DNA from 4 places in the Kineococcus sp. NBC_00420 genome. Region 3 is predicted to be linked to each of the others. Evidence: riboswitches for the same ligand, from Rfam matches in the RefSeq annotation. Region 3 holds a riboswitch; each other region holds the start of a gene.
The links. Region 3 has a riboswitch for S-adenosylmethionine ahead of OG218_RS05210 (O-acetylhomoserine aminocarboxypropyltransferase/cysteine synthase family protein). Riboswitches for the same ligand answer to the same signal wherever they lie in the genome.
Positions count from the first base shown of each region.

Region 1: linked by a shared signal. The riboswitch ahead of OG218_RS08280 (methylenetetrahydrofolate reductase) and the one ahead of OG218_RS05210 (O-acetylhomoserine aminocarboxypropyltransferase/cysteine synthase family protein) in region 3 are both predicted to bind S-adenosylmethionine.
Region 2: linked by a shared signal. The riboswitch ahead of sfnG (dimethylsulfone monooxygenase SfnG) and the one ahead of OG218_RS05210 (O-acetylhomoserine aminocarboxypropyltransferase/cysteine synthase family protein) in region 3 are both predicted to bind S-adenosylmethionine.
Region 4: linked by a shared signal. The riboswitch ahead of OG218_RS22135 (rhodanese-like domain-containing protein) and the one ahead of OG218_RS05210 (O-acetylhomoserine aminocarboxypropyltransferase/cysteine synthase family protein) in region 3 are both predicted to bind S-adenosylmethionine.

Region 1 covers NZ_CP107930.1:1,703,595-1,706,807, reverse strand. The annotation lists gene OG218_RS08285 (aminotransferase class V-fold PLP-dependent enzyme) at 1-666, opposite strand, end outside; SAM riboswitch class IV at 723-837, opposite strand; SAM riboswitch class I at 998-1,089, shown strand; gene OG218_RS08280 (methylenetetrahydrofolate reductase) at 1,151-2,092, shown strand; gene metE (5-methyltetrahydropteroyltriglutamate--homocysteine S-methyltransferase) at 2,089-3,213, shown strand, end outside.
Region 2 covers NZ_CP107930.1:3,823,915-3,827,127, forward strand. The annotation lists gene OG218_RS18895 (methionine ABC transporter permease) at 1-316, opposite strand, end outside; gene OG218_RS18900 (methionine ABC transporter ATP-binding protein) at 313-1,308, opposite strand; SAM riboswitch class IV at 1,476-1,586, opposite strand; SAM riboswitch class I at 1,756-1,839, shown strand; gene sfnG (dimethylsulfone monooxygenase SfnG) at 1,849-2,994, shown strand; gene OG218_RS18910 (N-acetylmuramoyl-L-alanine amidase) at 3,141-3,213, shown strand, end outside.
Region 3 covers NZ_CP107930.1:1,056,429-1,059,641, reverse strand. The annotation lists gene OG218_RS05215 (NtaA/DmoA family FMN-dependent monooxygenase) at 1-1,103, opposite strand, end outside; SAM riboswitch class I at 1,177-1,263, shown strand; gene OG218_RS05210 (O-acetylhomoserine aminocarboxypropyltransferase/cysteine synthase family protein) at 1,391-2,704, shown strand; gene OG218_RS05205 (LLM class flavin-dependent oxidoreductase) at 2,706-3,213, shown strand, end outside.
Region 4 covers NZ_CP107930.1:4,504,749-4,507,961, reverse strand. The annotation lists gene OG218_RS22140 (O-succinylhomoserine sulfhydrylase) at 1-1,156, opposite strand, end outside; gene OG218_RS22135 (rhodanese-like domain-containing protein) at 1,120-1,527, opposite strand; SAM riboswitch class I at 1,534-1,632, opposite strand; gene OG218_RS22130 (glycoside hydrolase family 35 protein) at 1,698-3,213, opposite strand, start outside.

The DNA.
Region 1 (3,213 bases), 650 kb from region 3:
GTCGATCCCGTCGCGACCGAGGTCCACCCGGCGGTGGGGGAGCAGCTGCGCCCCGTCGACGGCGATGCGGGCGCCGGCCGCGTGCGCGGCCCGGGCCAGCCGACGCAGCGGCAGCACCTCACCGGTCACGTTGGAGGCACCGGCGACGGCCAGCAGCGCGTACCCGCCGCGGGCGAGCTCGGCCTCCAGCAGCGTCGCGGTCTCCTCCGCGTCCGACCCGCCGCGCAGGACCGTGGTCAGGGCTGAGCGCTGCCACGACAACAGGTTCGCGTGGTGCTCGACGTCGGCCACCAGGACCCTGGAGCCCTGCGGGACCGCCCGGGCGAGCAGGTCGAGCGCGTCGGTCGTGCTCCGGGTGAAGACGACGACGTCGTCGGGGCGTGCCCCCAGGAAGGTCCCGACCTCGGCCCGGGCCTGCTCGAACAGGGCGGTGGAGACGCGCGAGAGGTACCCGGCGCCGCGGTGGACGCTGGCGTAGTGGGGGAGGACCTGGGCGACGCGGGTGGCGACCGAGGTGAGGGCGGGTGCGCTGGCGGCGTTGTCCAGGTTCGCGTAGGTGGTCGACCCGCCCTGGGCGAGCGGGACGCGGGTGTCCCGGCCGACCACGGGCAGCAGCGGCGCGACGGGCGCCGGGCAGCGGAGGGGGGAGAGGGTGCTGAGCGTCACGAGGAGTCTCCTGGAGGAACTGGACCCTGCCGGGAGGACCGGGATCGCCCCGGCGAGGTCCGCGCTTGCCGGCGCCACTGCGGCGTCGACCAGGTCGTCACCCGGGGCACCCCGCCGCGGAGGGAGGGTTGCCGGCCAGCGAGCCGGGGCTTGTCGCTGGCGCTCATGACCTGCGCTGAGGTTGTCACGTCGGACCCCGCTGAGCAAGATCGGCGTGTCGCGAACCCGTCGGAACTCCCTCCAGAACCCCACGTGTCGGGTAGTTCCTCCGTTCGGGGGAACCCCGGAACAGCACTTGTGGATCGCGTCGACCCCGGTCTACATTCGGTGAACACCATCCAGAGCGGCCGAGAGTCCTGGCTCGACGACGCCGCAGCAACCCCCCGAGCCCGGGCGAGGGTGCTAAAGCCAGGCCGATGGAGTTCGTGATGCGCCCCACCGATGTTCCTGACGCGTACCCGGTTCCGGACCGGGGCCGGCCGCGATGACGCTGGCTCCCCTCGTCGCCGCCGCGACCGGGAGGCCCACCGTCAGTTTCGAACTCTTCCCGCCCCGTTCCGAGATCGGGCGGGAGTCGTTGTGGCGCAGGCTCTCCGATCTCCTCGACACGCACCCCGACTTCGTCTCGGTCACCTTCGGGGCGGCCGGCGCGACGAGGGGACCGAGTCGGGAACTGCTGGCCCACGTCCTGGGTTCGACGGCCGTGCCGGCGATGGCCCACCTGACGTGCGTGGGGTCCTCGCGACGTGAGGTGGTGGAACTCGCCGGCGAGTTCCTCGACGCCGGTGTCCGCAACGTCCTCGCGCTGCGGGGCGACCCGCCGGTCGGGAGCGCGGACTGGACCCCGCACCCCGACGGTCTGGCGACCGCGCGGGACCTGGTCGAACTGCTCCAGGTCGCCGACCGGCGGCGCTCCGCGCTGCGGGGCGGCCGCGTCCCCGTCGACGAGGGTCCCCTGACCCTCGCCGTGGCGGCCTTCCCCCGCGGTCGCGACGCGGAACTGGCGGCCCTGCGCGCCAAGCAGGACGCCGGTGCGCACTTCGCGATCTGCCAGGTGACGTTCTCGGCGGAGGAGTACGCGACCTTCGTGCGCCGGGCGCGCGCCGCCGGGGTGAGCATCCCGCTGCTGCCCGGCATCGCCGTGACGGACGACGCCCGCCGGTTGCAGCGCATCGGCGAGCTGGCCGGTGTCCCGGCCCCGGAACAGCTGCTCGCGGCGCTCGACACCGACGACACCGCCCAGCGCCGCCGGGCGTCGACGGCGTTCTCGTCGGGACTCGCGGCGGGACTGCTCGACGCCGGCGCCCCCGGACTGCACCTCTACACGTTCAACGCGGCGGAACCCGCGCTCGACCTGCTCGACCACCTGAACCTGCCCCGATCCATCCAGAGCCGCATCGCTGCGGTAGGAGGTCCCACCCCGTGAGCACCGAGAACTTCCCCACCTGGACCGCCACCGTCCTCGGCTACCCCCGCATCGGCGCCGACCGCGAGGCCAAGAAGGCCCTCGAGGCCCTGTGGGCCGGTCGCGCCGACCGCGACACCACCGAGGCCGCCCTGGCCAGGGTCCGTGCCGCCACGGTCCGCCGGCTGAACTCCCTCGGCCTGCCGGCGCACGACGCGTCGATCCCGTGCGCGTTCTCGGCCTACGACCAGGTGCTCGACGCCGCCGTCGCCCTCGGCGCCGTCCCGCCGCGCTTCGCCGACGTCGTGGGCGAGGACGGCCGCGTCGACCTCGTGGGGTACTCCACGATCGCCCGCGGTCGCGGTGCGGACGCCCCGCTGGAGATGACGAAGTGGTTCGACACCAACTACCACTACCTCGTCCCCGAGATCTCCCCGTCGACGGCCTTCCGGTTCGCCGACGACCGTGGGGTGCGGGAGTTCGCCGAGGCGCTCTCCGACGGGTTCCTGACCCGTCCCGTCGTGGTCGGGCCCGTGACGTTCCTGCTGCTGGCCAAGGCGACCGACGACGCCCCGGCGGGTTTCGCCCCGATCTCCCGGCTCGACGACCTGCTCGGCGCCTACGAGGAACTCCTCGCCGCCTACGCGGCAGCGGGGGCGGAGTGGGTGCAGCTGGACGAACCGGCGCTCGTCAGCGACTCCGCGACGAACGGCGTCGAAGGTCTCGCCGACCTCGTCCGCCGCGCCTACGACCGCCTCGCGGCGCTCGAGGGCCGTCCGCGTCTGCTGGTCGCGACGCCCTACGGCGACCCGGGTGATCTCCTGGAACCCCTGGTCGCCACGGCGGTCGAGGGTCTCGCCCTCGACCTCGTCCGCGGCGCGACGCCGGCGCGTCCGGAACTGCTGCACGGCAAGACGGTCGTCGGCGGCGTCGTCGACGGGCACAACGTCTGGCGCGCCGATCTCGTCGAGGCGCTGGCCCGGCTGCGGACCCTCGAGGGTTCCGCCGCCCACGTCGTCGCCGGGACGTCGACCTCCCTGCTGCACGTCCCGCACGACGTGACCCGCGAGACCACCCTCGACGAGCGCCTGCGCGGCTGGCTCGCCTTCGCCGACCAGAAGGTCGCCGAGGTCGTCGTCCTG
Region 2 (3,213 bases), 2.8 Mb from region 3:
CCGCCCGGATGCCGATGTTCGTACCCGTGACGAACCGGGTGAACGGCACGAGCGCCGCCATCAGCACCAGGAACGGCAGGGACCGCCCGGTGCTGACCACCCAGCCGAGGACGCGGTGGGCCGGGCGGTTCTCCAGCAACCCGTCCGGGGCGAGGTTGTGCAGCAGGACCCCCAGCGGGACCCCGAGCAGCACGACCAGGGCCATGACGATGCCGACCATCAGCAGGGTGTCGCCGAGGGCGGGCAGGACGAGCGCCGGGATCTGCGGCAGGGGCGTGTCCAGGTTCGAGGCCAGCGGGAGGGCGGCGGGGCTCACGGGACCAGCTCCAGGGTCGAGGGCGCCTCGGTGGCGCGGGTGTGCAGTCCCCGTCGCTCGAGGGCGGCGATCAGCCGCGCGGGGTCCACCGAGTCCGGCACCCCGAGGGTGGCGTGCCCGACGGTCCGCCCGGTGACGGCACTCACGGAGGCGCCGAGCAGGGCGAGGTCGTGACCGAGTTCGCGGGCCGTGCTGGTCAGCCAGTCCGCCGGCACGTCGTCGCCGCGGTAGTGCACCGTCCAGGTGACGAGCCGGGGATCGGTGGCGACCGCCCGTCGGGGCAGCAGCGCGGCCCCGACGGGCGACCCCGGGTCGCGCAGGACGTCCAGCAGGGGCGCCGACTCGACGATGCGGCCGTGCTCGAGTCGGGCCACGGAGTCCGCGACCTCGACGACCGTGTCCATCTCGTGGGTGATGAACAGGATGGACAGCCCGAGGTCGTCGCGCAGTTCGCGCAGCAGCGCCACGATCGAGGCCGTCGAGCGCGGGTCCAGCCCGGAGGTCGCCTCGTCGGAGAGCAGCACGCTCGGGCGCAGGGCCAGGGCGCGGGCGATCCCGACGCGCTGGCGCTGACCGCCGGAGAGCTCGTGCGGGTAGCGGCCGGCCAGGTCGGCCAGACCCACCCGCTCCAGCAGCTCGGCGACCCGGGCACGCCGCTCGCGGGGGACGACCCCGAGGTAGCGCAACGGGAGTTCCACGTTCTGGGCGGCGGTGCGCCGGGTCTGCAGCCCGTCGGACTGGAAGATCGTGCCGATGCGGCGACGGGCTTCGCGCAGCCGTCCCTCCCCGAGGTGGGTCAGGTCCTGGCCGCCGACGAGCACGGAACCCGACGTGGGCCGGGTCAGCAGCGTCACGCACTGGGCGAGGGTGCTCTTGCCGGCCCCGCTCGGCCCGACGACGGCGGTGATGCTGCCGGCGGGGACGAGCAGGTCGAGGCGGTCGAGGACGGTGGTGCTCCCGTAGGTCTTGGTGAGCTGTCTCAGCTCGATCATGGCTCGATCACGTCGTCTCCAGGGCGGCGTGGGGCGCGCGAGGGCGCGGCGGGGGAGCGTCGGGCGGACCGGCGCAGGGGGGACCGCCGGACGGGGTGGCCCGGGGTGTTCAGCGGGGAGTGCGGACGCTCAGCGTCGACAGGTCTGGTGGGACACGTGCGTCTCCTTCAACGTCCTTACCCGCGACACCCGCGGGTCGGGTCATCACCCGGAGCACCCCACGACGGAAGGAGGGTTGCCGACCAGCGAGCCGGGGCTTCGCGCTGGTACTCATGACCTGATTCGACAGTGACAGCCGAACCGGGGTCCGTCAAGCGGTTCGGGAAGGTACCGGATATCCGCACCCGGCTTCGAAATCGTTCGTGCGCAACGGCTTGCGCCGGACCCCTCCGGTGCCGGGCCGGCCCGAGTCGCTGCGGGGCCGCCGACGAGGCGTTACAGTTCGCAGGACCATCCAGAGCGGCCGAGAGATCTGGCTCGACGACGCCGCAGCAACCCGAACCCGGGTGCTACCGCCAGGACCGATGGAGGAGCACCACCATGTCCGTCAACGAGCCGCTGAAGTTCGCCTACTGGGTCCCGAACGTGTCGGGCGGCCTGGTCGTCTCCACGATCGAGCAGCGCACCAGCCACGACCCGGCCTACAACGTCGCCGTCGCCCAGGCCGCCGAACGCGTCGGTTTCGAGTACGCCCTGACCCAGGTCCGCTACCTCGCCTCCTACGGGGCGGACGCGCAGCACGAGTCGACGTCGTTCTCCCTCGCCCTGCTGCTGGCGACGCAGAAGCTCAAGGTCATCGCCGCGGTGCACCCCTTCTTCTGGCACCCCGGGGTCCTCGCGAAGTTCGCAGCGACCACCCAGGAACTCACCGACAACCGCCTCGCGCTGAACGTCGTCTCCGGCTGGTTCAAGAACGAGGCGACCCAGCTCGGGGTCACCTGGCACGAGCACGACGACCGCTACCGCCAGTCCGAGGAGTTCATCGCCCTGCTGCGCGGGGTGTGGACCGAGGACGGTTACAGCCAGCAGGGTGAGTTCTTCAACGCCGAGGACATCACCTTCCGCCCGCAGCCCAAGGTGCAGCCGGAACTGTTCCAGGGAGGCAACTCGACTGCCGCGCAGGCGATGGCCGGCCGGGTCAGCGACTGGTACTTCATGAACGGCAAGTCGATCGCCGCCGCCGCCGCCGGGGTGCGCGAGGTCAGCGCCCTCGCCGCCGGCAACGGCCGCTCGGTGCGGTTCGGGCTCAACGGTTTCGCCGTCGTCCGCGACACCCGCGACGAGGCCGAGGCCGTCCTCGAGGAGATCATCGCCAAGGCCGACCGCACCAAGGTCGAAGGTTTCGGCGCCGCCGTCCAGGAGGCCGGGAACTCCACCAGGGACGGCAAGGGCATGTGGGCCGACAGCGAGTTCCGCGACCTCGTCCAGTACAACGACGGTTTCCGCACCGGTCTGGTCGGGACGCCCGACGAGGTCGCCCGCCGCATCCTGGCCTACCGCCTCGTCGGGGTGGACCTGCTGCTGCTCGGCTTCCTGCACGTCAAGGAGGAGGTCGAGGCGTTCGGCGAGCTCGTCATCCCGAAGGTGCGCGAACTCGAGGCCCGCCTCGTCGCGGGTGAGGACCTGGACCTCGGCGCGGAACTCGACGAGGCCGTCGTCGCGGCGACCACCCCGGTCCCCGCCTGACGCTGCGCCCCGGAGCCGGGCGCCTCAGAGCTGCGCCACCAGGAAGGCGGTGATGCCGTCGCTGCGACCACTCGCGGGAGTGGAAGCTCACCTCGTGCACCGCCGTGGCTGAAGACCACCCAGGCCGTCCGTGACACGCTGGGGCCGTGCGGTGCCGACCGGGACTCCTCGCGACCACCGTCGCGGTGCTGGTGAGCGCGTGTTCCGCGCCGCCTGCGC
Region 3 (3,213 bases):
GTCCCGGGCAGGAACCGGCGGCGCAGCATCGTCCGGTACAGGTCGCGCACCGTGAACCGCTCCGGGTCCGACTGCCGCTCCATGAGCTTGCGAATCCCCTCGAACACCGTCTGCACCTGGTTCGACCCGCCGCTGAAGTCGAACTCGAACCGATCGTCGAGGGGGTGGCCCGACAGGTCGACCCCGAGGTGGTGGGAGAGCCAGTCGAGGCTGAGGCGGTCCGGGGTCAGCGCCTCGATCTCGTCCACCCGTTCGAGGGCGCGTTCCGGCGTCTCGCCGAGGACGGGGGAGAGGGCGGGGAGGACCTTGAGGTGGGCGGGGTCGCGGCCGTTGTCCGCGGCGCGGCGCTTGTAGTCGTCGGCGAGCTTCCGAGCGCCCTCCAGCGGGGCGCTGCCGGGGACGAAGACGGCCTCGGCGTGCTTCCCGGCCAACCGGCGGCCGTCCTCGGAAGAACCGGCCTGGAACAGCACCGGGTGGCCCTGCGGCGGGCGGGGCAGGTTCAGCGGACCGCGGACGCGGAAGAACTCACCCTCGTGGTCGAGGACGTGCATCCCCGCCGGGTCGGCGTAGCGGCCCGAGGTGACGTCGGGCCGGATCGCGTCGTCGTCCCAGCTGTCCCACAGGCCCTGCACGACCTCGACGTACTCGCCCGCCCGGCGGTAGCGCGCGGCGTGGTCCAGGTTCACGTCGAGACCGAAGTTGCGCGCCTCCTCGTCGCTGGCCGAGGTCACCAGGTTCCACCCGGCCCGCCCCGAGCTCAGGAAGTCCAGCGAACCGACCTGACGGGCGGTGTGGAAGGGCTGGTTCCACGTCGTGGAGACGGTGGCGACCAGCCCGATGCGTTCCGTGCTGCGGGTGAGCGCGCCCAGGAGCCCGAAGGGTTCCGGGCGGACGTTGGCGACGTGCTCGACCCCGGAGGGGAAGCGGTCCCACACGTAGAGCTCGTCGGCGTAGAACAACGCCGTGAACCCGCCGCGCTCCGCGGTGCGGGCGAAGTCCTCGTAGTAGCCGTGGGTGAGGTAGTCGTCCGGGCGCCCGCCCGGGAGCCGCCAGCTCGTGAGGTGCTCGCCCCCGGGGTAGAAGAGCATCGCGGTGAGGATCACGAGCGGGCACGCTACCTGCGCCCCGACCGGGTGAAGCGCTTGACACGGGACCCGCGGTCACCGTTCACTGGAAGAGCCATCCAGAGCGGCCGAGAGACCTGGCTCGTCGACGCCGCAGCAACCGCCTTCGGGTTGGTGCTTCCGCCAGGACCGATGGGAGAAGCTCCGTGCCTGAACACCGCCTGACGCGCCGTCTCGTGATCGACCTCCTGCGCAGCGCCGGGATGACCTGTCGGGCCTGAACGCCCGCCAGGTCCCCCGTTCACGCTCCCCGGAAGGTTCCGTCGATGCCGCACGTCCCGTCCCAGCACGGTTTCGCCACCCAGCAGGTCCACGCCGGTTCCTCACCCGACCCCGCGACCGGTTCCCGCGTCACCCCCGTCCACCTGACCGCCGGTTTCGTCTTCGACGACTTCGAGCAAGCGCGTGCCCGCTTCGCCGGTGAGGACGACGGCTACGTCTACACCCGGATGGCCAACCCCACGACGACGGCGCTGGAGCAGCGCCTCGCCGTCCTCGAGCACGGCAGCGACGCGATCGTCGTCGGCACCGGCCAGGCCGCGATCACGGTGGCCCTGCTCGGCGTCCTCGGCGCCGGCGACCACGTCGTCGCCGCGGGGGACCTCTACGAGGGGTCTCGCGGCCTGCTCGTGGACAACTTCGGCCGGCTCGGGATCACCGTCGACTTCGTCGCCGACAGCACCGACCCCGCGGCGTGGGAGGCGGCGGTGCGCCCCGAGACCCGGGTGTTCTTCGCCGAGTCGATCGCGAACCCGAAGAACGTCGTCCTCGACGTGCCCGCCGTCGCCGCCGTGGCCCACCGGCACGGCATCCCGCTCGTCGTCGACAACACCTTCGCCACGCCCTACCTGCTGCACCCCCTCGACCACGGCGCCGACGTCGTCGTGCACTCCGCGAGCAAGTTCCTCGCCGGGCACGGGGCGGCCCTGGGTGGCGCGATCGTCACGGGCGGTTCGTTCGACTGGAGCGGGTTCGACCACCTGACCGCTCCGGCGAACGTCCTCGCCGGGGTCAGCTGGGTCGAGGCGCACGGGCCGCGACGGGCCTACGTCGAGCACACCCGGGCCGTCGTCGCCTCGCGGTTCGGGCCGACGATCTCCCCGTTCAACGCCTTCCTGGTCCAGCAGGGCCTGGAGACCCTGTCGTTGCGGGTGGCGCGCCAGACGTCGACGGCCCTGGAACTCGCCCGCTGGTTGGCGGCGCGTCCGGAGGTCGTGAGCGTCGACCACGCAGGACTCCCCGGCCACGGGACCTCCGCGGTCGCGCAGCGGTTGCTGCCGCGGGGCAGCGGCGCGGTGTTCTCCTTCACCCTCGAGGGTGGACGGGCTGCGGCGCAACGCTTCGTCGACGCCGTCGAGCTGTTCACCCGGATGACCCACGTCGGCGACGTCCGCTCGCTGGTCATCCACCCGGGGAGCACGACGCACGCCCACCGCACCGAGGCCGAACGCCTCGCCGCCGGGATCTGGCCGGGACTGGTGCGGCTCTCGATCGGGCTGGAGGAACCCGAGGACCTGCTCGCCGACCTGGAGCTCGCCCTCGCCGCCACGGTTCCCGCCGAGCTCCCGGTGGCGGTCTGAGGTGACGCGCCTGCAGCACTTCGGGTACTTCTTCTCCCGGGGTTTCGGCCCGCAGGGCTGGGGCCGGGACTACCAGGCGTGGAACGACGACTGGACGCGTCCCGACCTCTACGCCCACGCGGTCCGCGACCTCGAACGCGCGGGTTTCGACCTCGTGGTCATCGAGGACGCCATCTCGCTCGGCAACCCCGACACCCTCGACCTGCGGGTCCGCGCCGCCTACGGCGGGCCCAAGCACGACCCGCTGCTGCTCGCCCCGTACCTGTTCGCGGCGACCCGGCACCTCGGCGTCGTCCCCACGATCAACGCGGGGATCACCCCGCCCTACCTCGCCGCCCGGCAGGCCGCGACCCTGCAGCACCTGTCCGGCGACCGGTTCGGGATCAACCTGGTGACCGACGTCGGCAGCGCCCGCCACGTCGGGCTCGAACCCGTCGCGCACGACGTCGCCTACGACCGCGCCGAGGAGTGGATCGACGTCGTCCGCCGGTTGTGGCACAGCTGGGACG
Region 4 (3,213 bases), 3.4 Mb from region 3:
ACCGCAGCACCCCGTCGGTCAGGCCGATGGCGGCACGGCCTTCGGCGCCCAGACGACGGTGCGTCGTCGTGGCGGGGTGGGTGGCGAGCGACTTGGCGTCGCCGAGGTTGTTGGAGATGTCCACGATCCGCAGGGCGTCGAGGACCTCGAAGGCGCGGTCCTTGCCGCGCCCGCGCGGGGCGTCGAGCTCGAACGTGAGGACCGTCCCGCCGAGTTCCATCTGCCGCTTCGCCAGGTCGAACTGCGGGTGGCTGGCCAGCAGGGGGTGGCGGACCCAGCGGACACCCGGCGACTGCTCCAGGTGCTCCGCGAGGCGCAGGGTGGTGGCTGCGGCGTGCCGCACCCGCAGGCTCATGGTCTCCAGGCCCTTGGCCAGGGTCCACGCGTTGAACGGGCTGAGCGTCGGTCCGGTGTGCCGGGTGAGTTCGCGGAACCTGCCGTCGATGAACTCCGAGGTCCCGAGGACCGCGCCGCCCATCACCCGGCCCTGGCCGTCGATGTGCTTGGTCGCGGAGTACACGACGACGTCGGCCCCGAACTCCAGCGGGTGCTGGCCGACGGGACTGGCGAAGGCGTTGTCGACCACGACGGTCGCCCCCGCGGCGTGCGCGAGTTCGCTCACGGCGGCGATGTCGACGAGGGTCTGCATGGGGTTCGCCGGGGTCTCGAAGAACACCGCCTGCGCCGGGGTCGAGAGCGCGCGTTCCCACTGCGCCAGGTCCTCGCCGTCGACGAACTCCGTCGTGACGCCCCACCGGGGGAGGATCTCGTCGAGGATCACGAAGCAGGAACCGAAGAGGCTCCGCGCCGCCACCACCCGGTCACCCGCGCCGAGGAGCGCGGCGAGCGCGTAGAACACCGCGGACATCCCGCTGGCGAGGCCGTAGCAGGCCTGCGCCCCTTCCAGCTGCCGCAACCGTTCCGTGAACACCGACACCGTCGGGTTCCCGTAGCGGGAGTAGACGTAGCGGTCGACGTCGCCCGCGAACGCGGCCTCGGCGTCCGCCGCGGTCGCGTAGGTGTACCCCGACGTGAGGTACATGGCCTCGGCGGTCTCCTCGAACTGCGACCGGACGAGGCCGCCGCGGACGGCGGTGGTGTCCGGGCGCCAGCCCTCGCTCACGACTGTCGCCAGGGCAGACCGGCCGCGCGCCAACCCACCGCACCGCGGTGACCGGCGTCGTCCAGCGGACCCTCGAACCCTTCGAGGACGTTGTAGCTGGGGGCGATCCCGGCGGCGGTGGCGGCCTCGGCCGCACCGACGGAACGCTGCCCGGAGCGGCAGAGGAACACGACCGGGGCGCCCGCTCCCGGGGTGATCCCCGCGGCGGCGAGTTCGGCCAGGAACCGCGGCGGGTCGACCGGGAGCCAGGACACGAGGACCGGCTCCCGGCCGGTCCCGCTGGTGTCGGGGACCCCGACGAAACGCCATTCGGCGTCGGTGCGGACGTCCACGAGGACCGCGTCCGGGGTGTCCCGGACCAGGTCGAAGGCCTCACGCGGTGTGAGGTCGCCGGCGTAACCCACTCTTTCCTCCCATCGGTCCTGGCATGAGCACCCTCCCCGCCGGTGAGGGCGAGGGGGTTGCTGCGGCGTCGACGAGCCAGGTCTCTCGGCCGCTCTGGATGGTCCCGTCAGCGTAGGGCATCGCGACGAGGGGCAGGACGGGTGGAGCAGCGTGGGTGGCTACTCCTCGGTCACTCGTCGGTGTGGCCGAGGTCCAGGTCGGGCAGCGTCCGGACCCACGGGTCCGCGGCGGCGTCGAGTTCCAGGACCGTCACGTCGTTGGTCCCCGCCCGCAGGACCGGCCCCGGGACGTAGAGCGTCCGCTGCGGTCCGCGCCGCCAGTAGCGCCCCAGGCAGAACCCGTTGACCCAGACGACCCCGCGCCCCCAGCCGGCCGTGTCCAGGAAGAGGTCGACGGGCTCCGCCACCTCGAGCTCCGCGCGGGCCAGGACCGGGCCGGCGAGGAACGTCACCGCACCCGAGCGTCCCGCCGGGGCAGTCGCCAGCCGGTCCGGGTCCAGCGCCTGCACCCGGAGGTCGCGCACCGCCGCGTCCCCGACGCGGACGGGACCGACGACGCCCTTGGGCTCGCCGAGGCGCGGACCGTAGTTCACCCGGCCCGCGTCCTCGAGGAGCAGGTCGAGCCGGGTGCCGGCGGGGTGCGGCGGGAGGGCGAGCGTGGTGTCGTGGTCCTCCCGGAACAGGGTGCCCAGCCGCACTCCGTCGAGCAGCACGGTGAGGCGGTCGCGCACCTCGGCCACGTGCAGGACGGTCGGACCCGGGGACCCGGGCGAGGTGGCGCTGACCCACGCGAAGGGGGCGGGTACCCCGCTCTCCGTCGCCAGGTCGTCGAGGAACGGGACCTCCTCCCCCGCCACCGGCTCGAGACCGTCCACGGCCTCGATCAGCGGGAGCGCACCGACGAGCGGAGCCCGCAGGACCGGCGCCGGCCGCGCCGGCGGCGGGACGTCGGCACCGAGTTCGGCGTACCCGCCGAGGACCTCGCGGAAGGCCCAGTACTTCGGCGTGGGCCGGCCGGCCTCGTCGAGGAGCGCGTCGTAGTCGTAGGACGTCGTGGTCGCCTGGTAAGTACCCTTGTCGTTGGCGCCGCTGGTGAACCCGAAGTTCGTGCCCCCGTGCACGACGTAGACGTTCACTCCCGCGCCGCGTTCCAGCATCGTCGTCAGTTCGGCGACGGCCGCCTCCGGGGGCGTCGTCCGGTGGTGGGAACCCCAGTGGTCGAACCAGCCGACCCAGAACTCCGAGCAGACGAGCGGTCCCTCGGGCTGGTGGCGGCGCAGGGTGTCCAGCCGCTCGGCCGCCCGGCCGCCGAAGGACCCGGTCGTCAGCAGTCCGGGCAGGGTCCCCGCGGCCAGCATCTCGTCGGTGGGCTGGTCGACGGTCGTCAGCGGCACGGTGATCCCGCAGCGGCGCGTGGTGGCCACCAGGTGTTCCAGGTAGGCGGTCCGGGCGGCGGTGTCCGTCGCGGCGCTGTCTGCTGCGCCGGAACCGGTCTCGTAGGCGCCGTACTCGTTCTCGACCTGCACCAGGACGACGCGTCCGCCCCGGTCGGCCTGCCGGGGAGCGACGACCTCGTAGACCCGGGTCAGGAACTCGTCGACGGCCTCGAGGTAGTCCGGGTCGTCGATGCGCAGCCGGACCCCGGAACGGGTGAGCCAGACCGGCAACCCGCCGTTGGACCACTCG